Regions from separate parts of the Lysinibacillus sp. NPDC056220 genome, predicted to be linked through region 1. Evidence: predicted binding sites of a transcription regulator. Region 1 holds the regulator's gene; each other region holds the start of a gene.
The links. The regulator LexA, encoded in region 1, represses DNA repair genes until DNA is damaged. The targets are predictions, from matches to a motif close to CGAACATATGTTCG.

Region 1 (7,913 bases):
CCAAGTGGTGCACCATGAGAATCCGCTTTACCCGATTTATTTGGTGAACCAAAACCAATCACTGTTTTCACTTCAATCAATGTTGGTTTGCCAGTTGATTTTTTAGCTTCTTCAATAGTTGCATTAATCGCATCAACATCTGTGCCATCTGCAACTTTTAAATAATTCCAGCCATAAGATTCAAAACGTTTTTGGACGTTTTCTGAGAATGACTTTTCTAAGTCTCCATCTAAAGAAATATCATTAGAATCGTAAAGCACGATTAATTTTTCAAGTTTTAAGTGACCAGCTAATGAAATAGCCTCTGCTGCTACGCCCTCCATTAAGTCTCCATCACCACATAATGCAAATGTATAGTGGTCAACGATGTCATGACCTGGTTTATTGTAAGTAGCTGCTAAATGACGCTCTGCCATTGCCATACCTACAGTCATGGCAATACCTTGTCCTAGAGGACCAGTTGTTGCTTCCACACCTACTGTATGACCATATTCAGGATGTCCTGGTGTTAATGAATCCCATTGGCGGAAGTTTTGAATTTCTTCCATTGGTAAACCATAGCCGCCTAAATGAAGTAGGCTGTATAGAAGCATGGAACCATGACCAGCTGATAATACAAAACGATCGCGATTATACCATTTTGGGTTCGCTGGATTATGGCGTAATTGTTTTGTCCAAAGCGTATAAGCCATTGGCGCTGCCCCCATTGGTAAACCTGGGTGACCAGAATTTGCTTTTTCAATAGCATCGATTGACAAAGTTCGGATAGCATTAATTGCTAATAAATCCGCATGTTGAGTCATTATATTGTGACATCCTTTCTCGTCCTATAATTGTTCTTCTACAGTTTAGTCAACATTGCTTTAGAAAACAATGCTTTTGTTATACTATTTGTATTTTCATACATACTTTATTAAATTGTGTCACATTAATTTAGAAATTTATTTTTTTTCGCTTGTCTTACCTTCTCTGGCGTGACATCATTTCCTTCTGCATCAACCACTTTTACGTTTTCAATCGTATCACGCATCGTTGCTCTAAATGTATCCAAGTATTCTTTACGAAGCGCTGTTCGCTCCTTTGCCTCTTCATCCGTTAGTTGACCATTTTTTGCTTTAGCAGAAAGTTCATTTATACGGTTAATTTTTTCTTTTGATAACATAGTTACACACCTTTCAGTACCTATCTTATTGACTTCGGTATGCAAAGTATAGCACGGTTTCCCATTAAATGCAGTTATACCAACCCTTATTCAAACTGTTGAAATAAAAAAATACATGACTTCCAGATGTTTGAAGTGTATAAGTATTATATGGAAGGAAAAATTTAACTATATATTGGAGGATATACATGTGAACGTGACAACTAAGCGATTACTCATTCGAACATTTCAAGAACAGGACTGGGAAGCTGTTTATAGCTATACTTCAGATGAAAAAGTGATGCATTATATGCCTGAAGGTGTTTTCACTGAAGATCAGGCAAAGAAATTTATTAAAGAAAATAGCAGCGACAAAGCAAAACATTTTGCTATTGTTTCAAATAATTGCAAGCAAGTGATTGGTCATATTGTTTTCCATCCTTATTTCGGTGATCATACATATGAAATCGGTTGGGTACTAAATCCAGTTTACCAAAATCAAGGCTTTGCTTCTGAAGCTGCACATGCTGTATTAGACTATGGATTTAATGAAAAGAAACTTCATAGAATTATTGCAACGTGTCAGCCCGAAAATATCGCTTCCTATAAAGTTATGGAAAAAATCGGAATGAGGCGTGAAGGTTTTTTTAAAAAATGTATACCATATGGGGATGAATGGTGGGACGAATACTATTACGCAGTCTTACGTGAAGAGTGGGACAATTTGTTAGGAGGTTAGAAGAACATTAAACACTAAACTACTAAGCTCGTGGAAATGGAAGAAGTTCCTGTAAATGGTATTAGGCACTTGGTCAATAATGGATGATCCGACCATACAAATTAGCTTGAAAAAACTTCTGAATACGGAGGAGGTATTTTTCGATGGCAAAATTTCATCCTGATTACATGATTACTATGAAAGATTTTGTAAAAGAACACTCGGTCCTATTACGAAAACAAACACAAGATGTTGCCATACCAGTTCCCTTAGAGGACCGACATATATTATTTTCTAAGCTTCAATATTTAAAAAACAGCCAAGATCCGATTTTAACAAAAAAGTATAAGCTACGTCCTGGTAGTGGCCTCTCTGCAAATCAAATTGGCGTAGATAAAAGAATGTTTGCTGTCCTTTTTGAAGATCATGACCAAAAACACGAAATGATGTTCATTAACCCAAAAGTAATGAGCCATTCTTTAAATATGATCTATTTGCCTGAGGGAGAAGGGTGTCTGTCTGTTAATCGACCAGTTCACGGTTTTGTACCAAGATATGAACGAATTAAAGTAAAAGCCTATACTATTGATGGACAGGAATTTATTTTGTCTTTAAAAGGCTATGAATCTATCGTTGTACAACATGAAATCGATCATTTAAATGGTATTATGTTTTATGATCGAATTAATAAAGATAACCCTTTTCAACTACCCCAAAATGTTATTATCGAAAGCTTGTATTAAAAAAATTAGCAGGCTATATTATTTGCCTGCTAATTTTTCTTGATGCTCTTGGAATCGGCGATGTACGGTTGCCTTACTTACCTCAAAGCCTAATCCTCTAAGAGTAATGGAAATTTCCTCAAAGGTAAAACCACGATTACGTAGCTTCACGATTTCATCAACAGGGAGTTCCTTCCGTTCCTGACCATGCGGATTCCCACGATTGGATAGGTTATTTTCAGGGCGATAGCCATTTTCCACAGCACGTCGCATACCTCTGCGGATTTTCGCATTATGGATTCTACGTTGATACTCTTCTACAATTGCTAAAATCTCTAGTAGCATCGTATCCATTTCGTTTAATTGAACTGGTCCTGCATCACGCATCGAATAAACATCTGTTGCTGATTTTTGTAATAAATGCAATACTGCCATCCTGGCATTTCCACGGCCTAAACGAGTTTCATCTTGTACAAAAAGAGCTTTTACTTCCTTCTCTTTTATAAAATCAAGCATTTCAAGTAAGCCTTCGCGTTCAACATCATAACCGCTATGCTTATCTTTAAAAACACCCTTTACTTCATAGCCTTGCTCTTTAGCACAGAGCACTAATTCTTCTTGTTGGCGCTCTAACGAGGAGCTTTGCGTTTCTTTTTCAGTACTTACCCGGCAATAGACAACAGCCGTCATTTGATTATTTTTCATTGTTCGTTTCTCGCAATTTCAATGGTTTTGATGGGACTGGCTTGATCACTCAAAACTGGAATGACTAGAGATTTACCCGCCACGATTTTAATATCTGCTAACTCATTTTCTGATTTGACAAGTTTAATCCAATCTTCTTTACTCATTTTACCACGGTATTGTTCGGCTAACGACCACAAGCTATCCCCATGTTCAATTTGAATTTCAGCGTAATTAACATCCCCCGGATCAGTGATGTAAAGGTAACTTGCGAAGAGTAAACAAGCACCTAATAATATAGTGATATGTGTATTTTTCTTTAACCATTTCATCATTATAACCTCTTTTCTAGAATGTTTGTTCGGAATATATGTTCCCATAATAAAGCGAACAAACGTTTTTGTCAAACACTTTTCGAACCTATGTTTGCATACGTGTTCGCATTCTGTTATACTATCAAATAAGAAGAATGATATTAGAAAAAAGAGGTGAGCAATCATGAAAAAAGTATCGAAAAGACAAGAGGACATTTTAGCGTTCATTAAAGACGAGGTACGAGCTAAAGGGTATCCGCCATCAGTCCGTGAAATCGGGGAAGCTGTTGGACTTGCTTCAAGTTCAACTGTTCATGGTCATTTGGCTCGATTAGAACAAAAGGGTTTTATTCGTCGAGATCCAACAAAACCACGTGCTATTGAAATTCTTGAACCTGAAGAATCCATCCAAAAGCAACACGTCATCCATGTACCACTTGTAGGGAAGGTTACAGCAGGTTCTCCTATTACAGCTATCGAAAATATTGAAGAGTATTTCCCACTGCCTGATACATATGGCACGAGTGAGGATCAGTTATTCATGCTAGAAATTATGGGTGAATCGATGATTGAAGCAGGAATTTTAGATGGTGATTTAGTGATTGTGAAGCAAAAATCAACGGCTAATAATGGAGACATTGTTGTAGCCATGACTGCTGAAGATGAAGCTACTGTAAAACGATTCTTTAAGGAAAAAAACCATTTCCGTTTACAGCCTGAAAATTCATCAATGGAACCGATTATCGTCGATCAAGTATCCATTTTGGGACAAGTTGTTGGTCTGTATCGCCGTGTACATTAATTAAATGAGGGTTTGAGGATTGTGTTCCTTCACTGAGCATAAATCCTCTTTTTTACGCAAAAAAAGAATCCATAAACTATTGGATTCTTTTGACAACGGCCTTTTAAGCCTCTTTTTTAAATTTTATGCTCGCTTCAATAAACGCTGCAAATAGCTTTTGTGCATGCGGATCTCCTGCTATAGCTAATTCCTCTGGGTGCCACTGGACAGCCAAGCAGAATGGTAATTCCTCATGTACCACTGCTTCAATAATGCCATCACTTGATTTCGCTGCAACTTTTAAATTCTCCGCCAGTACATTCACTGATTGATGATGAAAAGAATTGACGGCAATTTTCTCTTGTTCCAGAATAGTGGCTAATAAATTCTCCGCAATAATTTGTACATAATGCGTTGCTACTGATCTACCGGCCTGTTGCATATGTTTAATAAGCTTTGTACTATAATGGTCACTATCAATGTCCTGATATAACGTCCCGCCTAATGCAACATTTAATATTTGGATACCCCGACAAATACCGAAAATAGGCATTTTTCGTAAAAATGCAGCCTCAATTAATGCTAATTCTACGGCATCTCTAGCTGGATGAATTTTACCTAACTTTGGTGAAGGGTCCACTCCAAATAAAAAAGGATGTACATCATAGCCTCCCGATAGCAATAAGCCATCCGTAAGGGCTAAAATTTGTGCAGCATCTTCCTCAACCCCTAACGGAATAATGAGGGGGATACCGCCCGCCTCAATAATACTTTTGCTGTAAGCAGCATTTAAATGAGCTGATAAATCATCTTCTACAAAAGCTGTAATTCCAATAATCGGCTTCACTTGATTCCCCTCCACAAAATTGAAGATTAAATACTTACCAAAAACCTAAGTACCACTTGATGAACGAATCTCCATAGAAATAAACAATATTAGCGGCTAATGCAATTGATGGGCCAAAGGGAATAGGTGTTTTTCTTCCCTGTTTACGCTTTAATAAGACAACTATTCCGACTATCATACCAATGATAGCAGCTAAAAATAAAGTCAACAGCGTATGAATAGTACCGAGAACAAGACCAATTAAAAAGAATAATTTAATATCCCCTCCTCCCATTCCACCTTTCGATAAAACCGCAATACTATATAATATGCCAAAACCAACGAGTGAACCCAATAGGCTGTCCCACCAAGGTGTTAAAGGTGATAGTACACGTCCAATGACCAATATAGGCAAAAAGAATAAAAGAATCTTATCTGGAATTAACAGATAAGTAAAATCTGAAACAACTATAATGACTAACAATGAGATGAACGATAAAGCTACTATGAATTCCATGCTCCAGTTTAGCTTCAAATAAGCAAGGGCGAATAATCCTCCAGTCAACAATTCTATCGCTGGATATACTGACGAGATTTTAAAGCCACAGCCCCGACATTTTCCTCTTATAAACAGATAAGACAATACTGGCACTAAATCAAGAACCGTCAATGGTCTCTGACAGTTTGTACAATGGGAGGAAGGAAGTACAAGAGACTCCTTCCGCGGTACACGAAAGCCAACTACATTATAAAAAGAGCCAAACACTAGACCAAATAAAAAAATGATAATTGTATAAGCCATTTCCAAATTTATGTCCTCCTAAACCAATAGGCGCCCATACAATCCGTATGATGCGCCTATTCATATAATTATTGTAGTTTTGCTCGGTAATACACGTAACCAATGTTATTCAGAACAAGGGACATAGATAATATGTGATGTATTTGAGGAATATTTTCACAAAGGATTTAAAGTACGATAAGAAGAAAGAAGGAGTAGAGTAAGAGTATTATCAGTTTAGCACAAGATAAAAGAGATTCCAAAAATCATTGGAATCTCTTTTATTTATTTCCTCAGTAACCTACCTGATAACAGCATGCCAATGCCACCAATTGTTATAAATAGAACAGCTCTAATTAATAAATCAAGTGCTGATAGGTCGAAGAAAATCAGCTTGATAAACGCAATGACTAAGATAACAAAGCCTGTAATGCGAAGCGTTTTTAATTGTTGCGTGGAACTAAGCCATAACGAAATACTCGCGGTTAGAAATAATGTAATCGTTGTAAGAGCTATACTTAGTTTCCAATCAAGTAGATGACTATACGTAAATTGATGAACGAGCCCCCATATCGAGATCATTGTGAGTACGACACCTGAGCTAACAATAGCGTCTACATATTTCCCCATTCGTTCTGCATATAGCCGATAAATACGGCCCTTTACTAGAACGTCCACAATAATCGCCACTATTACTGCTATATAAACTAATCTGGTCATCATACTTAAGCTGTCCAACATAGAAGGCTTTGCGCTGACCATCAAAGAAAATACGATAAAGAATGCTCCCAGCACAGGCGTTAGAACACGCCCTTTGAATTTCTCTGACACGAGCAGAGTTCCTGCAAACAAAGCAGCTAGTGCCATACACATCAAATACTGAATGCCATTTGTTGCCGCAAAATAGGCTGTATCTAGTTTGCTCATATAAGCTAAGAAGTAGCCTGTGGTGATTACTGCTAAAATATCAATAGCATATACATCCTTCATGACTTTCTCAAAAGGTGATAACGTTTCTTTTGGGCGTCTAGCATACAAGTAAATGACTACAAGATAAATAATCGGCATGAACAGGCTTACATGATTAAAGCTCATAAATGGTGTTGGTTCATGGAAAATAAAGTTTAGCAACAATGTCATCACAAGGAAAAATGATGTGACTACCTTCATCATACTGGCCCGTAATCGTAAGCTCATCATTACACCTGCAAATGCGATCAATGGATATAGTAAATCATCCACTTTATCAGGTATATTCATGATAAGTACCGTATTACATACGGTCATAAATGCGAGTGTTATAGCACTATCAAATACTTCCTGCCATTTTTGACGATGACTATAAAACGATAATGCTATGAATAAACCAAACAAAACAAGTAGCACTGCTTCCCCATATTCTAGTGAGCGTATGATCAGGTTCATCAGCAATAAACTAAATGACCCTAACGAAAATTGGAGGCCAATATGAAGAGCTCTCCATTTAGATTGTGCATGAAATAATCGACACCAGCTTGCATAAAAGATGGCTAGTATAGCAAGTAAACCAAAAGCAAAGACAACTTGCTTATCATGATTCATAAATGCAACAACACCTATTGCCACCACTGAGAAAAAGGCTGAAATATAAAGGGCAAGCTTCTGCTTGTGCTGTTGGACAACCAATTGCAGCATGGCAAATAAAACGATAACAAATAGTAAAATAATGATGGCACTAAAGTCCATATATTCTAATAAATAAGGTAGTAATAATGAGGTAAAAGCAACAAAAATAGTTAATGCCTCATTTTTCTTTAAGTAACTTATTGCAATACCATAGCCAATATAAAGAATCGTAATACCAAGCGCTGGTGTGAGATGGATGATCTCGTATAAAATGGCACTAGCTGCAGTCGTTAAAATACCAACAATAAATGCTCCGCCATATAATGAGACGGTAATAGCGG
Region 2 (7,913 bases), 510 kb from region 1:
ATGTGTTAGATACTACAGCCAAAAAATTGGTGGACTTCAGGGGGTCTCTTTGACTTAGAAAACAAAGAGGCACGTATACAGGAGTTAGATGAAATGATGCTAGAGCCAGGATTCTGGGATGATCAGCAAGGTGCACAGGTGATCATTAATGAGGGTAATGGCTTAAAAGCAATCGTTAATGAATATAAAGAATTAGAAGAAACACATGAGAATTTAGATATGACATTGGAGCTTTTACGTGAAGAGCCAGATGAAGAATTGCAGGAAGAATTGGGAAAAGAGTTGGTGGAATTCCAACAAAAAATGGCTGATTTTGAGCTGCAATTATTATTGAGCGGTCCATACGATCAAAACAATGCCATTTTAGAATTGCACCCAGGAGCAGGGGGAACAGAGTCACAAGACTGGGGTTCTATGCTTTTACGTATGTATACACGATGGGCTGAGAAGCGTGGCTTTAAAGTGGAGACAATGGATTATCTTCCTGGTGATGAAGCAGGGATTAAATCTGTAACCATTTCGATTAAGGGGCATAATGCTTTCGGTTATTTACAGGCCGAAAAAGGTGTCCATCGCCTAGTGCGTATTTCCCCATTTGATTCTTCAGGACGTCGTCATACTTCTTTCGTTTCTTGTGATGTTATGCCAGAGTTTGACGAGAATATTGAAATTGATATTCGCACAGAAGATTTGAAAATTGATACGTATCGTGCGACAGGTGCGGGGGGTCAGCACATCAATACAACAGATTCAGCTGTTCGTATTACACACATCCCGACTGGCACGGTTGTACAATGCCAAGCAGAACGTTCACAAATTAAAAACCGTGAAAAAGCGATGGCTATGTTAAAAGGGAAATTGTATCAATTAGAGCTAGAGAAGCAACAGGCGCAGCTTGATGAGATCCGTGGTGAACAAAAGGACATTGGCTGGGGCTCGCAAATTCGCTCTTATGTATTCCATCCATACTCTATGGTAAAAGATCATCGTACCAATGAAGAAACAGGGAATGTCGGAGCGGTAATGGACGGCGATTTAGATCCGTTTATTAATGCGTACTTACGTTCAAAAATTAATTAATATCCATCCCCCAAGAGTTAATCTTGGGGGATTCTTTTAGTTAAAAGGGTGGATGATAGGGGGAGTCTTGACTAAGCTGTTTTCGTTCGTTCATATAATGTTTATAGAGCATTGATGCATTTACAAACTGCTTACTAATAGAAGCATATTGAATAGGTAGCTCAATCTTTTTATCATTTTTTAATGTGACAACACATCCTGTTTTACTAGGTGTAATGTTAGTAATGGCATGGAGTCCTATCCATATATTATGAATTGAATTCGGTGAATAGGTTGGTAGAAAAATGCAAGGAAACCCATAATCAAAAGCCACAACTATTGGTAGCTTATGTTGATTACCAAAAAAACGTTTAGCAGATTGCTTGGCAGCTTCATAGGTGGAGCCTAATGATATACAGGATTTTCTTAGTACATGCATCGGTTTCCGAGTAACAATTAGCTCATTATGTTTGTCAATAACATGAGTAAAAACTTTAGCGTCATGCTGAATAGGTTGTAGCAAGTAAGTGTTAAAGGAAATTAAATAGCCATTAACAAATTTGGTAGTCATAGTGAAAGTGCCTCCCTTTTCTATTGATAATCGTAGTGTAGTACATAATATGAATTTCAAAAAATATACAAAATAATGGAACAAGGCTTATAAATGAATGAAATGCTTAGAGAGTTTGCTTTAAACTTCACGAGTTTAGTAGCTAATTCAAGTTATTTTCAAATCGTAAGCATTGCTTTTTAATTTCAATTTTCATATAATTTAGAAAAGGATCGGGGTGAGATCGTTGGATAAATATTATTCGTACACAGATTTTCTAAAAGCCGTTGGTCATTCAAAAAAAGTTGATGAGGCAGAGAGATTATTAAACGAGATTTATTTAGATTTATTTTTAAATCGTATCCAGCGTATGCATCGACAAGAGCAGCTCATAGTTCTGATAGATAGAGCGCTCGATGATAAAGATGAAAACGCATTTTATCAATACGCAACCGAACTAAACTCCTTGCATCAAACAGAAGATGAATCATACTAATTATTCCGCTCTCCGCGTCTATGGAGAGCGGGATTTTTGTTTTTGGAAATGATAGAGTGGGTGGGGTCCAATGCACTCAATTTATGAAATTGCACTAAAAATGAGAAACGAGAAATTGCGACTACCATTCTATAATTGACTAATGAATAGATAAAGCTTGAAAACCTGTTGAAACGGCTATGATGAAAGTAGAAGGTTGATGGGCCATCTTCCATTTTAGGGATAGAAAAAAATTTACAAACATTCGTTCGTTAAATGTTCGATATTTTAATATTGCTATGCTAAAATATATGTACAAATTGGAAAGAAAGGACGGGGACAGGTGTGCAAACTTTTGATTTACAAGCGCCATATCAGCCTAATGGGGACCAGCCACAGGCAATTGCGGAATTAGTGGAGGGTGTGAAGGCAGGCAAGCGTCATCAAACGTTACTAGGTGCTACAGGAACTGGAAAAACGTTTACGATTTCTAATGTCATCCAGCAGGTTAAAAAACCGACACTCATTATGGCACACAATAAAACATTGGCGGGCCAATTATATAGTGAGTTCAAAGAGTTCTTTCCAAATAACGCTGTAGAATATTTTGTTAGTTACTATGATTACTACCAACCAGAAGCCTATGTACCGCAGACAGATACTTATATAGAAAAGGATTCTAGCATTAACGATGAAATTGATAAGCTGCGCCACTCTGCAACTTCGGCATTATTTGAGCGTGATGATGTCATTATTATTGCATCTGTATCCTGTATTTACGGTCTTGGTTCTCCAGAAGAATATCGTGAAATGGTTGTATCGATTCGCACAGGTATGGAAATTGAACGTAATCAGTTACTGCGCAAACTTGTAGATGTTCAATATGAGCGCAATGATGTTAGTTTTACACGTGGAACGTTTCGGGTACGAGGAGATGTAGTTGAAATTTTCCCAGCCTCACGTGATGAACATTGTATTCGTGTCGAATTTTTTGGGGATGAAATTGATCGTATCCGTGAAGTAGATGCTTTAACTGGAGAAATATTATCAGATCGAGAGCATGTTGCTATTTTTCCAGCATCCCACTTCGTTACACGAGAAGAAAAAATGCGAAAAGCAATTGAAAATATCGAAAAAGAATTAGAAGATCGTTTGGCATTATTGCGTGCCGAGGATAAATTGTTGGAGGCTCAACGTCTAGAGCAACGAACGCGTTATGATTTAGAAATGATGCGTGAAATGGGCTTTTGTTCGGGGATTGAGAACTATTCCCGTCACTTAACTTTACGTGAAGCAGGTGCTACTCCTTATACTTTGCTTGATTATTTCCCTGAGGACTTTTTACTTGTAGTAGATGAAAGTCACGTAACTCTCCCACAGGTACGAGGGATGTATAACGGTGACCAAGCACGTAAAGGGGTACTGGTAGAACATGGTTTCCGCTTACCATCTGCTCTAGATAACCGTCCATTGCGTTTTGAAGAATACGAAGCTCGAGTACATCAAGCTATTTATGTATCTGCCACACCAGGGCCTTATGAGTTGGAGCATACACCAGAAATGATCCAGCAAATTATTCGACCTACTGGTTTATTGGATCCATTAATTGATGTCCGCCCAATTGAAGGTCAAATAGATAACTTGATTGATGAAATTCAGGATCGAATTGCACGTGATGAGCGAGTGTTAGTAACAACGCTAACGAAGAAAATGTCAGAGGATTTAACCGCCTATTTGAAGGAGATGGGCTTAAAGGTTGAATATTTGCATTCTGAGATTAAAACATTAGAGCGCATTGAGATTATCCGTGAGCTACGGAAGGGCACATACGATGTACTAATTGGCATTAACTTATTGCGAGAAGGCCTTGATATTCCTGAAGTATCACTTGTAGCCATTTTAGATGCAGATAAAGAAGGGTTCTTACGTTCTGAACGTTCACTCATTCAAACGATTGGCCGAGCTGCGCGTAATGCGAATGGTCATGTCATCATGTATGCGGATCATGTAACAGACTCGATGAAAAAGGCACTGGATGAAACAAAACGTCGTCGTGCATTGCAAATGGCATATAACGAAGAGCATGGTATTACACCTCAAACTATTAGCAAAAAAATACCAGAAGTAATTCGTGCTACACAAGTGGCAGAAGAAGAAGAATCCTATGTAACGAAGGCGACGAAGGGCAAAAAGCTGACAAAGGCAGAAAGAGAACAGCTCTTAGCTTCTCTAGAAATAGAAATGAAGGAAGCAGCAAAAGCGCTTGATTTCGAACGTGCAGCGGAGCTTAGAGATACAATATTTGAATTGAAGGTAGAAGGGTGAATGACTTGTGAAAAATACTGAAATTGTCGTGCAAGGTGCACGTGCTCATAATTTAAAAAATATTAATGTCACAATTCCACGTGATCAATTAGTCGTTTTAACAGGATTATCAGGTTCAGGTAAATCTTCACTAGCGTTTGATACGATTTATGCGGAGGGACAACGACGTTATGTCGAGTCTCTGTCCGCCTATGCTCGCCAGTTTCTTGGACAAATGGACAAACCAGATGTTGATGCAATTGAAGGATTATCGCCTGCTATTTCAATTGACCAAAAAACGACGAGTCGTAACCCACGCTCTACGGTCGGGACAGTTACAGAAATCTATGATTACTTACGTTTACTTTATGCACGTATTGGTAAGCCGATTTGTCCGAATCATGGGATAGAAATTACTTCCCAAACGATTGAGCAAATGGTGGACCGTTTATTATCTTATCCAGAAAGAACCAAGATGCAACTTCTTGCGCCAATGGTTTCTGGTCGTAAAGGAACACATGTAAAACTACTGGAAGATTTAAAAAAACAAGGCTTCGTTCGTGTGCGTATTGATGGGGATTTACGAGATTTAGATGATGCGATTGATCTTGATAAAAATAAAAAGCATTCCATTGAGGTTGTGATCGACCGTGTTGTAATGAAGGAAGGTATTGCTGCACGTTTAAGTGATTCTTTAGAGACAGCTCTTCGTTTAGCAGATGGTCGTGTTCTTGTAGATGTCATGGAGCACGAGGAATTACTGTTTAGTGAACATCATGCCTGTCCAATTTGTGGTTTTTCCATTGGAGAGCTAGAGCCACGCATGTTTTCATTTAATAGTCCATTTGGTGCTTGTCCTAGCTGTGATGGCTTAGGCTCCACACAAGAGGTGGATTTAGATTTAGTGGTGCCAGATTGGGATCGTTCCTTGTTAGAGCATGCTATTGCACCTTGGGAGCCTACAAGTTCACAGTACTATCCTCAATTATTAAAAGCAGTATGTGACCACTATGAGATTCCAATGGATGTACCAGTAAAAGATTTACCAAAGGACAAGATGGATAAAGTTTTATATGGTTCAGGCAAAGAGAAAATTCACTTCCATTATGAAAATGAGTTTGGCAATGTGCGAGACCAAATGATTGAATTTGAAGGTGTTGTGCGAAATGTAGAACGTCGTTTTAAAGAGACAACTTCAGATTATGTTCGTGAGCAAATGGAAAAATATATGGCACAACAGGCTTGTCCTTCCTGTAAGGGTTATCGTTTAAAGCCAGAAACATTGGCAGTGAAAGTTGCTGATAAGCATATTGGTGAAGTGACACAATATTCGATTCAGGAAGCCGATACATTTTTCAAAGAGCTAGATCTCACTGAAAAGGATATGCAAATTGCTCGTCTAGTTTTACGAGAAATAGAAGAAAGACTAGGCTTCCTTGTCAATGTAGGTTTAGACTATTTAACTTTAAGTCGTGCAGCAGGCACATTATCAGGTGGGGAAGCACAACGTATTCGTCTTGCTACGCAAATAGGGTCACGATTAACGGGCGTTCTCTATATTTTAGATGAACCATCGATTGGTTTGCACCAACGGGATAATGATCGTTTGATTAGCACCTTACAAAACATGCGAGATATTGGTAATACACTAATTGTGGTGGAGCATGATGAAGATACGATGCTAGCAGCTGATTATCTGATTGACGTTGGACCAGGGGCTGGTGTACATGGTGGTCAAATTGTTGCAGCTGGTACACCACAGGAAGTCATGGAAAATGATAATTCTTTAACAGGACAATATTTAAGTGGTAAAAAATTTATTCCATTGCCAGTGGAAAGACGTCAACCAAATGGTCGTAAGCTTTCGATTAAGGGTGCCAAGGAGAATAATTTACGCAATGTCAAAGTCGACGTCCCACTTGGTTTATTTGTCGCAGTAACGGGTGTGTCTGGTTCAGGGAAATCTACGCTGATTAATGAAATATTATATAAATCATTGGCACAGAAGCTGAATCGTTCCAAGGTTAAACCAGGAGAACATAAAGAGGTAACTGGGATGGATGAACTTGAAAAAGTCATCGATATTGACCAATCCCCAATAGGCCGTACCCCACGCTCGAATCCAGCCACTTACACGGGAGTCTTTGATGATATACGTGATGTTTTCGCTACCACAAATGAAGCAAAGGTAAGAGGCTATAAAAAAGGTCGTTTTAGCTTTAATGTCAAGGGTGGCCGCTGTGAAGCATGCCGTGGAGATGGAATAATAAAAATAGAAATGCATTTCCTCCCGGATGTGTATGTCCCTTGTGAAGTTTGTCACGGGAAACGCTATAACCGTGAAACACTTGAAGTGAAATATAAAGATAAGAGTATCGCAGATATTCTGGATATGACAATTGAAAATGCAGTAGTGTTCTTTGAAAATATTCCTAAAATCCAACGTAAGCTACAAACTATTGTAGATGTCGGCTTAGGTTATATGAAATTAGGACAACCTGCCACAACATTGTCAGGAGGAGAAGCGCAGCGTGTAAAATTAGCATCTGAATTACATCGACGTTCAACAGGTAAATCATTCTATATTCTAGATGAACCAACGACAGGCTTACATGCAGACGATATAGCGCGTTTACTTGTCGTGCTACAACGTCTTGTTGAAAATGGCGACTCCGTTTTAGTCATTGAACACAATCTAGATGTTATCAAAACAGCTGATTATCTAATCGATTTAGGTCCTGAGGGTGGAGACAAAGGTGGGACGATCATTGCAACAGGTACACCTGAAGAAGTGGCAGAAGTGCCTGGTTCTTACACAGGAAAGTATTTAAAACCAATTTTAGAACGCGACCGTATGAGAATGGATGCAGTTCTAGCAGAAGCTTCTAAATCTTAATCCTAATCATCAACGGAATGCGAAAAGCGCTACTTAATCTATAGAATTAAAGAAGATTGGAGCACATCTTTCAAGCTGACGAGAAGGAAAGCCTTGGTTGTGATAGAAAATCCATATTATTTCAATTTTGCAGTGAAACTTTTCAATTAAAGAATCGTATAAATAGTATAACGAACTGAGGGAGGCTATTTAGTTATGCAAAATGAACGTCAACGAATTTTAGAACTTGTAGAAAAAGGTACGATTTCGGCACAAGAGGCGATTACATTATTAGAGGCATTAGAGCAATCTGGCAAATCTACTCAAAATGTTATGGATGATGTGTCTAAAGAGTCACAGTCATTTTCAACTGACAAAGAGTCACTATTTGAAGAAAAGTCTAAAGATGGCGACAAGAAAAAAGAAGATTTTATGAAACATTTCCAAGATGAGATGCAAGATTTCCGTAAAGATTTAACGCAGATTGGTTCTCTTTTTATGGATATGATGAATACAGCTGTCAAAAAGGTGAAGGAATTTGATGTTGCTTCTCCATTTGGCGACAAAATTGAGTTTACACATACAGAAGAAGTGGCTGCTGCCAATGTAGAAAGCATTATCGCTGAATTACCGAATGGTAACTTTTCATT
Region 3 (7,913 bases), on a different contig from region 1:
CATTGCATATAAAATACGACGCTGTACTGGTTTAAGACCGTCACGTGCATCTGGCAACGCGCGGTCTTGAATAATATATTTACTATAGCGACCAAAACGGTCACCCATTACTTCTTCTAAAGGTAAATCTTGAAACTTTTCTGTACTACTCATGCTTGGCCCTCCTCTTGTTGGATGAATTCATTTTCTAAAATGTTAGCATCATCCTCCATACCGAAGTCTACATTGGCTTCGATCCATTTACGACGTGGCTCTACTTTATCGCCCATTAACGTCGTGACACGTCTCTCTGCACGTGCACCATCCTCGATAGTGACACGAATTAATGTCCGTGTGTCAGGGTTCATTGTTGTATCCCATAGCTGGTCAGCATTCATCTCTCCAAGACCTTTATAGCGCTGTAATATGTAACCCTTTCCAACTTGTTTGATGGCCTTTTGTAAATCGTTTTCTGTCCAAGCATATTCAATCACTTCTTTTTTGCCAGTTCCTTTCGAAACCTTATAAAGTGGTGGTAACGCAATAAAGACTTTTCCAGCCTCGATGAGCGGACGCATATAACGATAGAAAAACGTTAGTAGCAATACTTGAATATGCGCACCATCCGTATCAGCATCGGTCATAATGACTACCTTATTGTAGGCTGAATCCTCCACAGCAAAATCTGTACCTACACCTGCACCGATCGCATGAATAATCGTTGAAATTTCTTCGTTTTTCATAATATCTTGTAGCTTGGCTTTTTCTGTGTTAATAACTTTCCCACGCAGTGGTAATATCGCCTGGAATGTTCGATCACGACCTTGTTTTGCAGAACCACCCGCTGAATCACCCTCGACTAAATATAATTCATTTTTCGCCGCATTACGTGACTGTGCAGGCGTTAATTTCCCAGACAGAATCGTACTACCCTTTTTGTTTTTCTTACCATTTCGTGCATCCTCACGGGCTTTACGAGCCGCCTCACGCACTTGCTGCGCACGAATCGCTTTACGCACAAGAGACGCTGACAATTCAGCATTTTCCTCTAGCACATATAAAATTTGCTCAGACACCACACTATCTACCGCTGAACGAGCCTCACTCGTACCAAGCTTGCCCTTTGTTTGTCCTTCAAATTGTAATAAGTGCTCTGGAATACGAACAGATACGATAGCCGCTAAGCCCTCTCGAATATCCGTTCCTTCTAAGTTTTTGTCCTTGTCCTTTAATAAGCCAATTTTTCTTGCGTATTCATTAAAGACACGCGTCAAGGCTGCTTTTGCACCTGTTTCATGTGTACCGCCATCTCGTGTACGTACATTATTGACAAACGATAAAATCGTTTCAGAATAACCATCATTATATTGGAAGGCAAACTCTACTTCAATATCGTCTTGAATACCCTCAACATATTTCACAGGATGAAGAACATCCTTCTCTTCATTCAAATACGCAACGAAAGCTTCAATGCCGTTCTCATAAAAGAACACATCATTTTTGCCTTCCTCGCGCTCATCGATTAATTCAATTTTTAAGCCCTTTAATAAAAAAGCCGACTCACGTAAACGTTCTGCTAATGTATCATAATTAAATTTTGTGACAGAGAAGATTGTTTCATCAGGTAGGAAATGAACAAGCGTTCCTGTTTGTTTTGTTTGACCAATTTCTTCAAGTGTTGTCACTGGATGTCCACCATGCTCGAAGCGCTGGCGATATTTTTTCCCATCACGATGGATGGTTACTTCTAAAAAAGTTGATAGCGCATTCACAACAGAAGAACCTACACCGTGCAAACCGCCACTTGTTTTATAACCACCTTGTCCAAACTTACCACCTGCGTGTAGGACGGTAAAAATAATTTCAGGAGTAGGTTTACCCATCTTATGCATACCAGTTGGCATTCCACGGCCGAAATCGCGTACGCTAATACTCTGGTCTTTGTGAATCTTGACAATAATATGAGATCCAAAGCCAGCCAATGCTTCATCCACCGCATTATCTACGATTTCATACACAAGGTGATGAAGTCCACGGCCATCTGTCGAACCGATATACATGCCTGGTCGTTTGCGCACCGCTTCTAATCCTTCTAATACTTGTATAGCGTCATCATTATAGACGCTAGGTGACTGTTTATTCGTCAACAAAATTCCCCTCCAAAAAACAAACACATGTTCTATTTATGTTCTCATCCTAATAATAATAGCATTTCCTGTCAATAGTTAGCGACAGGTCCAATTAAATTTTTAAAAATTGCTCACAGTTTTAATAAACATTTCAATAGTAAACATCTTCAACAGTTGCTTAAAATTGGAATTTAAGCAAGACAGACAACCACTAGTATCCGTAAACACCTGACGCATCGTAGCTTATTTAGTTGCAAAATAGTGTTTCTGCGTCATTCCATGTAAATGAATAAAGTTAGACTTCTATTCTACCAAAGGAATGAACGATTGACAAAATTGCCATTTTGCCTAGATTTTAAGAAAGACTTTTTTCGTGCCTTCATCAATCATGTCTAAAAGCCTATCTCCAACTTACATTTAGTTTCTTTTGTATTGAATTCAAGACTCCTTAGGAATTCTCCTTCATAACATTGTAGATTAGCAAGAAAAAGTGTAAAATACTTGTTACAAACTATTAGTACCAAGTGATGGACTATGAATGAAAGGAGTCCAACTATGATCAATGGACTTATTATTTTATGTGCTTATCTAATCGGCTCTATACCTTCAGGGCTATGGATAGGTAAAATTTTTTATAATACCGATATCCGAGAACACGGAAGCGGTAATCTAGGAGCAACGAATACATTTCGAACATTAGGAAAAAAGGCCGGTATTGTTGTGACTGTGATGGATGTTCTAAAAGGGACTGCCGCTGTCTTACTAGCTGCACTTCCCATATTCTCAGACAGTTCTATTCATCCCTTAATCCTAGGTCTTGTTGCAGTGATTGGTCATATGTTTCCGATTTTCGCCAATTTCCGTGGTGGAAAAGCCGTTGCCACATCTGCAGGTGTTTTATTAGGCTACTCATGGCCATTGTTTGTCTTGCTCCTAATTGCTTTTCTTGTGACATTGAAACTCACAAAAATCGTCAGCCTAACATCTATGATAGCCGCTTTAGTAGCACTTATCTATTCAATCGTTTATTATTTTGTTACAGGTGACTTTGCATTAAGCATCTTGGTAGCCTTTTTATTTACCTTTATTATTTATCGTCACCGTGCCAATATTGCACGTATTAAAAATGGCACTGAGCCAAAGGTAAAATGGCTGTAGGAAGAGAGGAGCATTCGCTATGAAAATTGCACTGACAAATGAAGCCCTACAATGGTTCAAGCAAGAGATGGAAGTAGAACCAGGCGATACTATTCGCTTTTATGCACGCTATGGTGGCTCAAGTCCTTTTCACGAAGGCTTTTCACTAGGTATGACGCGAGAAGAGCCCATTGCTATTGGAGCTGAAGCAGTCATAGATGGCGTAACCTATTACATCGATGAAAAAGATTTATGGTTCTTTAACGATCATAACTTACATGTGGACGTGGATGCTAGTTTAGATGAATTACAATACGAGTATCGTACATAAAACAGTATTTTCCTTTCAATCTTTGAAAGGAAATACTGTTTTTTTATTTGAAAAATAGTAGCTAGAATTTCATTCCTTTTTTCGTTTATCTCCGCATAAAGTTGTCCATTCTATAAATAATGAACATTCATTTGAGGAGGAAAGCGCATGTCCATATCAAATAAGATTGATCCCTCCCCATCCCTTACAACGGACGATTTATTAAATACTTCCCTTGCCAAAAATATAAAGGTCATTCGAAACACTCTTGGTCACAGCAATGACATCATAATACGAGAAATTACAATTGGTGAAACTGAACCCCATCGGCTCGCCATTATTTCCATTGATGGCTTATCTGATAAAACCATGATTTCGGATTCTGTCATTGATAAATTAATGGCGAATATTGAGGAAGAACAAGAAATAGAAATTACTACCATAAATCAATATGTGCGAAGTTCCTACCTAACTGTTGGTGACGTGATGAATATCGAGCATTTTACCACACTTTATCATGCCATACTGAATGGTGAGACCGTTATTCTATTAGATGGCTTTGCGGAAGGCATTGTAACAAGCACTAAAAGTGCAAAAGATAGAGCTGTGACAGAGCCATCAACCGAATCCGTCATTAGGGGTCCTCGGGAGTCCTTTACTGAAACTTTACGCACTAATACTGCGCTCATTCGGCGCAAAATAAAAAGTCCAAACCTTTGGATTAAGTCCCGTGTCATTGGTGAAGTGACACAAACAGACGTCGCTGTGATGTATATACATGGTATCGCCAGTGACAAAATTGTGGCCGAGGTGTTAGCGCGGTTAGACCGCATTAATATCGATGGCATTTTAGAAAGTGGCTATATTGAGGATTTTATTCAGGATTCTAAAAACACCATGTTTCCAACCGTTTACAACTCCGAACGTCCTGATGTGATAGCTGGTGAATTATTAGATGGTAAAGTGGCGATTCTAGTAGATGGTACCCCCTTTGTCTTAGTGGTGCCTGCATTATTTACTTCCTTTTTACAATCAGCAGAAGACTATTATCAACATTGGATGATTAGTTCCCTCATTCGTATCTTACGTTTCTTTGGTATTAGTTTGGCATTGGTAGCACCCTCTCTCTATGTTGCGATTACAACGTTTCATCAGGAAATGCTACCTACGGCCATGCTCATTAGTATTGCCTCTCAACGAGAAGGCGTGCCCTTCCCTGCCGTAGTGGAGGCACTTATTATGGAGCTTGCCTTTGAGATACTACGAGAGGCAGGGCTTCGAATGCCGCGAACAATCGGTCCAGCGGTGTCTATCGTCGGTACTTTGGTAATTGGCCAGGCAGCGGTAGATGCCGGTGTGGTCTCAGCAGTTATGGTTATTATTGTAGCATTAACGGCCATTTGTAGTTTTTTATTCCCTGCTTATGGTTTGTCCAATACGATTCGTGTGCTTCGCTTTCCATTAATGATTTTAGCTGCTATGTTTGGTCTTTTTGGAGTTATGTTTGGCATTATAGTCATTATTCTTCATTTATGCAGCATTCGTTCATTTGGTGTACCATATTTAAGTCCATTTGCCCCACTCATTATACAGGACCAAAAAGATGCTTTTTTATTGCTCCCACGCAGACGTTTATTAACACGTCCACGTTTGGTGAATCAGAAAAATGTTGTCAGAGGGCATAAATATGTCTCAAGAACAGGCAGGAAATAAAACTACTGAACAAATGAGGAATGAATTATGGCAAAAGTAAAAACAATTTGCTTACTATGTATCCTCCCTTTACTGTTAAGTGGCTGCTGGAGTAAGCGTGAATTAAATGAATTAGCCATTGTCGTAGCGCTTGGAATAGATAAAGTAGAGGACGAATTTGAAATTACAGTTCAAATTGTTGATCCTAGTGAGGTTTCAATGCGACAAGCCCCCACTCAGCGCACCCCAGTTATCAGCTATCATTCAAGGGGGGAAACAATTTTTGAGGCCATTCGTAAAATGACAACTACCGCTGCACGAAAACCCTATTTTGCTCATTTACAAGTAGTTGTCTTAGGTGAAGACCTCGCCAAAGAAGGAATTAGTGATTCATTGGATTTGATTGCACGAGACCATGAGTTTAGAAAAGATTTCGATGTCATTATGTCTCATGAGGCTACAGCTAAGGAAGTGTTAAATGTTCTTACACCTATCGAAAAAGTGCCTGCTCATAAAATCTTAAATTCGCTCAAGGTTTCTGAAAAAGTTTGGGGTTCTACAATTGCGATTAATATAGACGAATTGGTCACGAGGCTCAATGAAAAGGATAATGGAGCTTTAATTTCTGCTATTGAAATTCACGGGGACAAACAATTAGGTGCTGATAAAACAAATGTCCAACGTGTTAAAACTCCTGTGATATTAAATTATGCAGGATTGGCCGTCTTTAAAGGAGATCGATACATTGGTTTACTTTCAGAGAGAGAAAGTAAAAGCATTAGTTTCCTCAGTGACAAAATACAAAGTACCATTGAAATCGTCACCTGTCCAAAACAAGGTACGCTGTCGACTGAGATTACGCAATCCTCCACAAAAGTAAAGGGGTCATTTCAAAATGGGAAACCGCAAATTGATGTCCAAATAGATGTGGAGCAAAATGTAGGTGAGGTCGAATGTGATATTAATCTCACAAAAAATAAAACCATGGATTATATCAATAAAAAAACAGCACAAGGCATCGATGAACGTATTGAAAAAACGTTAGAAAAAATTCAGCAGCAATACCAAGTGGATGTTTTAGGCTATGGGGATGCCCTTCATCGTGCAGATGCTAAACAATGGAAAAAAATCAAAAATGATTGGCCAACTATCTTTCCTGATCTTCCTGTCCATGTTCGTGTAAAAGTAACGACACAAGGCTTAGGGACAATGCAAAATTCATTATTAAAAAAGCCAAAGGAGGAATAGTAGCATGGTATTAGCGGTAGCCGTCTTCATCATTTCGATCATTATTGCATTACTATTCATCCCAAAGCTCAAAAAGCAAAAGGAAACTAAAACCATTCTTGTTTTTTCTATTCTTTTACTAATTGGGACAGCACTTAATATGGGTATTGCCCTCAAAATAAATATCCCGAGCCCTCTAGATTTCGTAACTTTTATTTTTACACCTATTAAGGATTTTATCGTTTCACTCACAAAATAGTAGACACATCGACATGTATGGGAGGACAGTTAAATGGAAAAAGAAGTCATTAGTTCAAGACAATTTACAATTATTACGTCCCTCCTTTCTATCGGTACAGCCATTTTGATTATCCCTTCAACTATTGCAAGCTCCAGTAAGCAGGATGCCTGGATTGCTGCCAGCATTGGAGTTGTCCTTAGTTTACTAGTGGTGAAATTATTTTTGACGCTAGGCAACCAAACACCCACACTGAATTTTATTGAGGCAAATGAAAAAATTTTCGGTCGCTTTTTTGGAAAAATTACAGTGATTGGTTTTCTGTCCCTTACCCTATTTTCGGGAGGAGAACTATTATACTTTATTGGCATTTTTATGAAAACAGAGGTAATGCCAGAAACACCCACACTGGCATTCGCCTTGTTGTTTAGCATTATTATTATGTATGCTGCCTATTTAGGGTTAGAGACCTTTGCTCGCTCAGCAGAAATACTTTTCCCTATGTTTATCTTAATTTTTATTTTCTTTATTGTTTGTATTACTCCACAAATTAAGTTTGAAAATATACAACCAATTATGGAAGTATCCAAAACATCCATGTTCTATAGTATTATTCGCTTTATGAGCGTCTTTTCTTTTTCCCTAGTTATGTTATTAATGATTTACCCTGCCAGTGTGAATGTCCAGCAATCCTCAAAGAAAGGATTTTACATAGGCACGATTCTCGGTGGATTTGTTTTAGTAACATTGATTACCCTTTGCATACTAGTATTAGGGGCAGCCAATACGGCTTCCCGAACTTTTCCTAGCTATGCTTTAGCACAGAGAATCTCGATCGGCAACTTTTTACAGCGTATTGAAATTATCATGGCTTTTATGTGGATTACATCTATTTTTATTCGGACCTTTATGTACTTCTATACAACGGTTGTGGGAATTGCACAAATTATGAAACTGAAGGATCACCGCCCACTTATCTTACCAATGGGTATCATTATGATTGGTCTTTCACAAATTATTCATCCTGATATTGTCCATTCCGACAATTATAATAATGAAATTTGGCCTATCTATTCATTTATTTTTACCATTTTATTACCTATCCTGCTACTTATTGTAGCCGTCATACGTAATCGAAAATCACAAGGGAATGCGGCTGCGAATGCTAATCAGGGGCAAGTAACTGATGTGGGTGGTATTA
Region 4 (7,913 bases), on a different contig from region 1:
TTTGCATGAGATAGGGTTCATATACATCTTCTATAGTCACCCGTTCCTCACCAATCGATGCTGCAAGCGTATCTAAGCCCACAGGACCTCCTCGAAAGCGCTCAATCATGTTAGTGACAAGTTTATGATCAATGTGATCAAGCCCTCTTGGATCGACTTGTAACAGCTCTAGCGCTTGCTTTGCAAGGCCCTCCGTTATCATACCATCTCCAAGCACTTGTGCATAATCTCGTACTCGTTTCAATAAGCGATTGGCAATTCGAGGTGTACCACGAGAGCGTTTCGCCATTTCCATTGCTGCTATTTGCTCAATTTCTACCTCAAATAAATGAGCACTGCGAGCAACTATTTCAGCAAGGGAAATATCATCATAGTACTCTAAGCGTAATAAAACACCAAAGCGATCTCTTAGAGGTGCTGATAAGGCACCAGCTCTGGTTGTAGCACCTACAAGGGTAAAGGGAGGTAAATCAAGGCGTACAGAACGTGCTTCAGGACCTTTTCCCACAACAATATCTAAACAGAAGTCCTCCATTGCTGGATATAACACTTCTTCAATGGCACGAGGTAATCGATGAATCTCATCAATAAATAAAACATCACCAGGCTCTAGTGAACTTAAAATCGCTGCTAAATCTCCTGGACGTTCAATTGCAGGACCACTTGTCATGCGTACATTGACACTCATCTCATTTGCAATAACAACAGCTAATGTTGTTTTACCAAGCCCTGGTGGCCCATATAACAGCACATGATCTAAACTTTCCTGCCGAAGTTTTGCTGCCTCAATGAAAATTTGTAAATTTTCCTTTACTTTATGTTGCCCTATGTATTGGGCTAACCTTTGCGGGCGTAAAGATAATTCAAATTGTTCATCATAGCCACTTGCCTCACTAGCCATCATACGTTCAGACATGCCTCTTCCCTCCTTCCTTATTTTAATTTTAATAATAGTTGTAACGCTTGTTTCATATAGGCATCTGTCGTTTCCAGCTTGTCGTTATCCTCAAGCAGTGGGCGAATTTTTTCGAGCTCCTTTTCAGAGTAACCAAGTGCCGCTAAAGCAAGTATTGCTTCTTCTAATTCGTGTTTATAAGGATGAACGCCAAACAATGGCAGCTCATCTTCTGTACTCGGCAGTTCGATTGTCTCTAATAAAGAGCCTAGCTTGCCTTTTAAATCTAATATCATCTGACGAGCAGTTTTTTTACCTACTCCTGGGAACTTCACTAAAAACGTTTCATCTTCCCGTTCAATCGCACTTATAACCTGCTGTGGGTTGCCAGTCGCTAAGATAGCCAGCGCTCCCTTAGGACCTATTCCAGATACTAAAATTAACTTTCGAAAAAGCTCGCGCTGATCTAGATTTGGGAAACCATAAAGCACTTGTGCATCCTCTCGTACATGCAAATGAACATAAATTTGTTGCTCCATGGCTGATGTTCGAAATGCAAACGGATTGGGCGTATTCAATTGCCAGCCAATACCCTTTTGTTCTAGCACAATATATTCTGGTGTAATACGAGTAATTAGTCCTTTTAAATAATCATACATCTATATTCCCTCACAATCATCGTCTTCGATTATAGCATATAGCGAACGAATGCTCGACAGAAAGTCCTGTTCAAAACGCTGTTCAAGACAAAAATGACCGCCAAATGACGGTCATTTCTTCACAAATCTATCAATATCGTACCACAGTTTTGGCCAATAGGTGAGGGCTCGTTTAGTAAATGGTACTAAATAATCTAAAAATACTAGTTGCTGATCAAGGGGTAAATCCACAGCGAAAAGCCATTCCCTTAATAGTTCATTCGGATATTTTAAACGATGAAGCTTTCTTTTATCAAGCCGTTTCAGTTCTGGTAACTCCGCAAAGACTTTGGCTAAATCATAATCAACTGCAGGTAGCACCCGATGCAACCATAAAATATACTCGTCATCCGCTTCTCCAAGATGTGCCAAATCAAAATCAATTAAACGCAATTGTCCATCCGTGCACCATAAAAAATTATGATGCACGACATCCCCGTGCAATAGTGTAATTTCTTTTTCGGCTACATCTTCCAGCGCAATTAACTGCAGCGATTTATCACTATAATGCAATATTTGATCGATCTCTTCTTTTGTTAAGAAAGCCCGAAACTCATTTCTTCTGCTTTTAAAACGCATATGACGCATTTGCCATTTTAAAAGTTGTGAATAGGTATGCAAGCCAGGCAAGCGTTGCCAAGCAACTTTTTTATATGTGTCATGTAAAGCTATTAGTAGTTGAAGAGATTCCCTGCGATCCTTTTTATGAGCAAAATTGGCACCATGGCTACCTTCTTGCCATTCTTGCACAATTAGCTGCTCATCGTCACTTTGGACTAATGGTAGGATAAGATTAGGTTCAATTCGACCTAGCTGGCGATGAATTGTTCTTACCTTCTCTGCAATTTCTAGTTGTTTTGCTCGTTTGACAAAGTAAGTATTCGATCGATACCTATATTTCCAAATATTTGATTTTACCTCTTCGACAATATACGCTTTTTCACCATCGATAAGGCGTCATCCCGCCTGGGAAATAATGCGGTGACATCCAAGGTCCTACTGATGACGGGCATGGCGGTGGACAATGCGTTGGGCATGGTGGTGGTGGACAATGACACGGATCCATTTGCCATGCAGGCATTGGCATCTGCATTGGTTGTGATTGACAGCCACATGATTGTGCTTCACAGCCACATGATTTGCCCATGTTCATGTCAGGCATCATATTAAATTGTGGCTGCATTTGTTGATTAGGCGTGTGGAAAAATGGTGATGTAGACTCTAAGAAGTCTTCCATCTCGCCCATTTTATTTTCTGGCATCTCAAAGGACATCGGCTGCTGCGGCATCATATACTGCTCGGCCTGTGGCTGCATTGGCATTGGCCACCACATTTGATGATAAATTGGTTGATGGCAGCTTGAGCAATGTGGTACTGGATGTGGCATGATATGCATTGGTGGTGCTGGTTGTGGTACTGGATGTGGCATTGGCTTCGCTACTGGTGGTGGTGGTGGCGGTGGCGGCGCTGGCTGTATTTGTACTGGTGGTGGTGTTGTGACTGTTTGCTCTACTTGTGGCATGACTACCTGTTGGTGCCAATTCATTTCTACAGGCTGTGGAACCCACATCGGTTGTTGTGGCATCTGCATTGGCATTGGCATTGGTATAGGTATTGGAATCATTTGTGGCTCAGGCATTGGCATTGGAGCAGGTGGTACAATTGGTGGTGGCGGTGGCATTGGTCTCTGTACCTCTTTTTTCGGAACTTCCTTAGGTGTCTCCTTATGCATTTGTGATTCCTTTTTTGGCATTGCTTTATGTGGCTCTTTGTTTATTTTTTCAGGCAAAATAATTTCCATGCCCGGGACAATATAATCTGGGTTGGCAAGATGGACATTGAGCCGCTTCAAATCTTCAAACGAAATGCCGTACTCTTTCGCAATCTTCCACAATGTGTCTCCCTTTTGAACAATATGAATACGCAATTTTTTCCTCCCTTCCTCTCTACGTATCATATGTTCAATGTTTCATTTGGATACAAAAATTTCAACAAGTTAGAAATGCTTCATGGTACACTAACCTATAGGGAATACTGTTTCCATTATTACGGGCAGAGGTGATCTCTTATGAAAAAAATGTTAGGCGAGGAACGCCGACTGCAACTATTAGCGCAATTAAAAAAAAGTAAAACACCTATAACAGGGACAGACTTAGCTAAATTCGCCAATGTTTCTAGGCAAGTTATCGTCAATGATATGACTTTATTAAAGGCAAGAAACGAACCCATTATCGCTACGAGTCAGGGTTATCTTTATATGCATCAGGAACAATTACAGCAAACTGTTGAACGCACATTTCCATGCATACACACATCTGAACAAACAGAGGACGAGCTAATGACGATTGTAGATTGTGGTGGCACAGTCAAAAATGTTATGGTTGAACATCCTATTTATGGTGAGTTAACTGCCTCAATCATGGTGTCAAACCGTCATGAGGTAACACAATTTATCGAACGGGTTAATGCCACTCAGGCTAATTACTTATCTGCACTAACGGGTGGCATTCATCTTCATGTCATTACAGCCCCCTCTGTTGAAGTATTAACGTTAATTGAACAAGCCTTACAAAAAAAGGGCTATTTGGTAACAGACCAATAAAATAAAAAAGCACAGTATTTGCTCATACTGTGCTTCAATGTGTGTTTCGAGTATTCCTCTCCCTTTACCCCAACCTATTAGGAAAGAAATCGTTGTCTTTGTGAAGGTGTAGGTAATAGACATTCCTTTTTTGTACCAAATAAACGATAGCGGTGCTTAGCAAACCTTCTATACAACGCATTGCGAATAATTGGAGGCACTAGGATGAAAAGATAATAACAAAGCCAAATCTTCTCCAAATTTCTGCATATTTTTAAGGCTGCTGTCGATTCAACATATGCTTTCCCATTTTCAATGAGGATTACACTATCTATATTCTCAGATATTTTGAACTGTCGGAGCAATGTTTGCCCGACATCACTTTGTAACGAAGCAAATTGAAAATAGCCTGCTTGATCATGTTTGATAATAAATTGAACGCTGCTATCACAAAAGTTACAAATACCATCAAATAAAATAATCCCACGCATTCTATTTCCCCCTTATAGCTATTATGCTTCGTCAGACGTAAGATACGTAAAGTATGTACCGAGTGACTTTACTTTGCAACCTAGTGCAGCTAGTTCTTCCATTGCACCGCGCATCATCGGTACTTTTTCATCCGCTAACACATCTATCATGAAGAAATAATCCCCTAGTCCTGTTTTCAATGGACGCGATTCAATTTTACTTAAATTCAGTTGACGCCATGCAAAGACAGATAGCACTTGATGCAATGCCCCTGAACGGTCAGTCGGCAATGTAATCATTAAAGTTGTTTTCGCTTGCCCATTTGAAAGTTCTTGTGGCAATCGTTGGTTTTGCTTAGACAGAACAAAGAAACGAGTATGGTTAAAATGGAAATCATGGATATTGGACTCTACTATTTCAAGGCCATATTTTTCTGCGGCAGCTGCATTTCCAACCGCTGCTATACATTGTTCTGGGTTTTCAGATACGTATTTTGCGGCAGCTGCTGTTGAAGTTGTTTGTTGTAGTGGTACATGACTGAAACGATAAAATAAATATTTATGGCATTGTGCTAGAGCATGTGGATGGGAATAGACCCCTTCAATGGACTGCCAATTATCTTTTTGTGCTTTATTGACCATTAAATGCTGCTGTATTTTCAGTAATAATTCACCTGTTACATATAGTGATGCTTCATGGAATAAATAATCAAGTGTAAGCGTAACTGAACCTTCTAAGGCATTTTCTAATGGTACAACGGCTAGATCTACCTTTCCCTCTGCTACTGCCTCAATACATTCAGGAATCGTTGCACAGGGTACAAGCCACTCATTTGGAAAAGTAGCCTTTGTTGCTAAGTATGTAAATGATGCTTCCGGTCCTAAATATGCGATTCGATTTCTCCATTGTTGCTTTGTCATTGCAAAAACCTCCTTTATGGAATAAGGAGCAGTCCCTAGCGATGATGTATCACTGAGGGACAGCTCCTTATTTGAGCTTTGGTATCGTATTATTACTCCAGTGCTTCAAGAGCATATGGATTATTAAACACGATAATTGTCATTTTTGTCAAAAATTAAAGGATCGAACACCTTACTATGATTATAAAGCACCAGAACTAATGACTTCCGCTGACTCAACAAAATCTAACCGTTTTAATTGCTGGATTAGGTCATCAAGATCACATGTCATACTTGTTACATCTAGTGATAATGTAACATTGGCACGTCCCTGAATAGGGATTGTTTGATGAATCGTCAATACGTTACAATGTGTAATTGTCACAGTTTCTAGAAGCTTAGCAAGTGTTCCTTTTCTATCTTGAAGCTGTAAAAAGACTGTTAAAATGCGTTCCTGCACGATTGAATGAAAAGGAAAAACCGCATCACGATATTTGTAAAACGCACTTCGCGATAAATCCACCTGCTTTACCGCATCCCAAATGGAAGATACTGAACCACTTGATAATAAGTGTTTCGCCTCCAAAGTTTTTTGCATTGCATCCGTTAAAACATCCTCACGAACTAAATAATATCGCTGATTCGCAACATTCTTCATACGCTTCCCCCTAAAACTCATGTCTTAATCGACAAATTCAAATTCAAACTCTTGTAGGCGAACTGTATCGCCATCCTGTGCTCCACGTTCACGTAGAGCCTCGTCCACACCCATTGCACGCAATTGACGAGCAAAACGACGTATTCCATCTTCACGGCTAAAGTCCGTCATTTTAAATAAACGTTCAATGGCATAGCCACTAATAATAAATGTACCATCATCGTCACGAGTGATTTCAAAATCTTCACCTTTTGCCTCATGCTTGTACATAACCGTTGCGTCTGATTGTTCCTCTACTTCATCATACAGTGGGAATTCAGGCGTTACTTCTAATAGATCCGCAATAGCAAACAATAGCTCTTTTAATCCTTGACGAGAAACAGCAGAAATTGGGAAAATCTGAACGTCTTCCCCTACCTTTTGGCGGAATGCTGTTAAGTTTTCCTCTGCATCTGGCATATCCATTTTATTGGCTACAATAATTTGTGGACGCTCTGTTAACCGAAGATTATATTGTTTTAGTTCTTCATTGATTGTTAAATAATCCTCATATGGATCGCGACCTTCCATTCCTGACATATCAATCACATGGACAATAACGCGTGTACGTTCAATATGTCGTAAAAATTGGTGGCCTAATCCTACCCCTTCATGAGCTCCCTCAATTAGCCCTGGTAAATCTGCCATCGCAAAGCTTCGGTGATCATCTGTTTCAATCATGCCTAAGTTCGGTACAATTGTCGTGAAATGATACGCACCAATTTTTGGCTTAGCAGCAGAAACAACAGATAAAAGTGTTGATTTACCAACACTTGGGAAACCAACTAATCCTACATCTGCTAAAACTTTTAACTCTAATATAACATTTAATTCTTGTCCTGGCTCACCTTTTTCAGAAAGTTCTGGCGCTGGGTTGGCAGGTGTTGCAAAGCGAGAATTTCCACGTCCACCTCGCCCTGCTTTCGCAATAACGGCTCTTTGCCCATGCTCGACTAAGTCAGCAATAACAGCATTTGTTTCTTCATTCATAACCACTGTACCTGGTGGAACTTTAACAATTAAATCTTCCGCATTTTTACCGTGCATGCCTTTACTCATACCATGCTCGCCACGCGGTGCTTTAAAATGGCGTTTATAGCGGAAATCCATTAACGTACGTAAGCCTTCCTCTACTTCAAATACGACATTCCCGCCATGTCCACCATCTCCACCAGCTGGACCACCATTCGGTACATATTTTTCTCGGCGAAAGGCAACCATGCCATCTCCGCCGTCTCCACCTTTAACATAAATCTTTACGTGATCGACAAACATTTAGTTCACTCCCTATTTGCACTCAAGACATATTGCCAGCGTGTATTTGTCTGCTCAATTGTTTGAATGTCGAATTGTTTCAAACCTTTTTCGGTGAATGCATCAGCACTCCATAACCCATTTAGCGTGAATGTCACGGCAAATGTATGATCGTCAACACGTACATCAAGCGTTAGGATCTGCTCTGTAAATGGATCTAATGTATCATAAACATGCATAACTGTTTTGTTTAAGTAATCTACAACTTCCTGATCAATCTCATTGGTCACAGGCTTTTTTATCTCGCCGTTTATTTTCCAAGTGAAGGAAGGGAAACGCCATCCTGCTGTTTGGAGCCATTCAATTGTTTGTGGTAATTGTAGTCGATTGAGGATAGAAAACACTCTTAACTGTTCTG

Region 2: a site for LexA is predicted at 2,343-2,356, ahead of uvrB (excinuclease ABC subunit UvrB). Genes of this name have one in related genera too.
Region 3: a site for LexA is predicted at 2,147-2,160, ahead of parE (DNA topoisomerase IV subunit B). Genes of this name have one in related genera too.
Region 4: a site for LexA is predicted at 1,597-1,610, ahead of ruvA (Holliday junction branch migration protein RuvA). Genes of this name have one in related genera too.

Annotation. Positions count from the first base shown of each region.
Region 1 covers NZ_JBMOXD010000001.1:310,765-318,677, forward strand. The annotation lists gene tkt (transketolase) at 1-803, opposite strand, end outside; gene ACOZBY_RS01555 (DUF896 domain-containing protein) at 929-1,162, opposite strand; gene ACOZBY_RS01560 (GNAT family N-acetyltransferase) at 1,353-1,880, shown strand; gene def (peptide deformylase) at 2,024-2,602, shown strand; gene ACOZBY_RS01570 (YneB family resolvase-like protein) at 2,621-3,286, opposite strand; gene yneA (cell division suppressor protein YneA) at 3,283-3,600, opposite strand; gene lexA (transcriptional repressor LexA) at 3,764-4,381, shown strand; gene ACOZBY_RS01585 (gamma-glutamyl-gamma-aminobutyrate hydrolase family protein) at 4,485-5,207, opposite strand; gene ACOZBY_RS01590 (prepilin peptidase) at 5,242-5,994, opposite strand; gene ACOZBY_RS01595 (DUF2339 domain-containing protein) at 6,253-7,913, opposite strand, start outside.
Region 2 covers NZ_JBMOXD010000001.1:821,303-829,215, reverse strand. The annotation lists one part of gene prfB (peptide chain release factor 2) at 1-50, shown strand, start outside; one part of gene prfB (peptide chain release factor 2) at 52-1,080, shown strand; gene ACOZBY_RS03965 (competence protein ComK) at 1,121-1,630, opposite strand; gene ACOZBY_RS03960 (IDEAL domain-containing protein) at 1,857-2,105, shown strand; gene uvrB (excinuclease ABC subunit UvrB) at 2,430-4,409, shown strand; gene uvrA (excinuclease ABC subunit UvrA) at 4,417-7,284, shown strand; gene ACOZBY_RS03945 (DUF4097 family beta strand repeat-containing protein) at 7,480-7,913, shown strand, end outside.
Region 3 covers NZ_JBMOXD010000003.1:47,414-55,326, reverse strand. The annotation lists gene parC (DNA topoisomerase IV subunit A) at 1-153, opposite strand, end outside; gene parE (DNA topoisomerase IV subunit B) at 150-2,126, opposite strand; gene plsY (glycerol-3-phosphate 1-O-acyltransferase PlsY) at 2,664-3,266, shown strand; gene ACOZBY_RS10340 (HesB/YadR/YfhF family protein) at 3,286-3,576, shown strand; gene ACOZBY_RS10335 (spore germination protein) at 3,724-5,268, shown strand; gene ACOZBY_RS10330 (Ger(x)C family spore germination protein) at 5,296-6,495, shown strand; gene ACOZBY_RS10325 (hypothetical protein) at 6,500-6,733, shown strand; gene ACOZBY_RS10320 (endospore germination permease) at 6,767-7,913, shown strand, end outside.
Region 4 covers NZ_JBMOXD010000002.1:317,291-325,203, reverse strand. The annotation lists gene ruvB (Holliday junction branch migration DNA helicase RuvB) at 1-916, opposite strand, end outside; gene ruvA (Holliday junction branch migration protein RuvA) at 934-1,554, opposite strand; gene ACOZBY_RS06610 (phosphotransferase) at 1,666-2,499, opposite strand; gene ACOZBY_RS06605 (LysM peptidoglycan-binding domain-containing protein) at 2,534-3,520, opposite strand; gene ACOZBY_RS06600 (transcription repressor NadR) at 3,662-4,195, shown strand; gene ACOZBY_RS06595 (thiol-disulfide oxidoreductase DCC family protein) at 4,273-4,665, opposite strand; gene pheA (prephenate dehydratase) at 4,687-5,565, opposite strand; gene ACOZBY_RS06585 (ACT domain-containing protein) at 5,747-6,202, opposite strand; gene obgE (GTPase ObgE) at 6,227-7,516, opposite strand; gene ACOZBY_RS06575 (Spo0B domain-containing protein) at 7,522-7,913, opposite strand, start outside.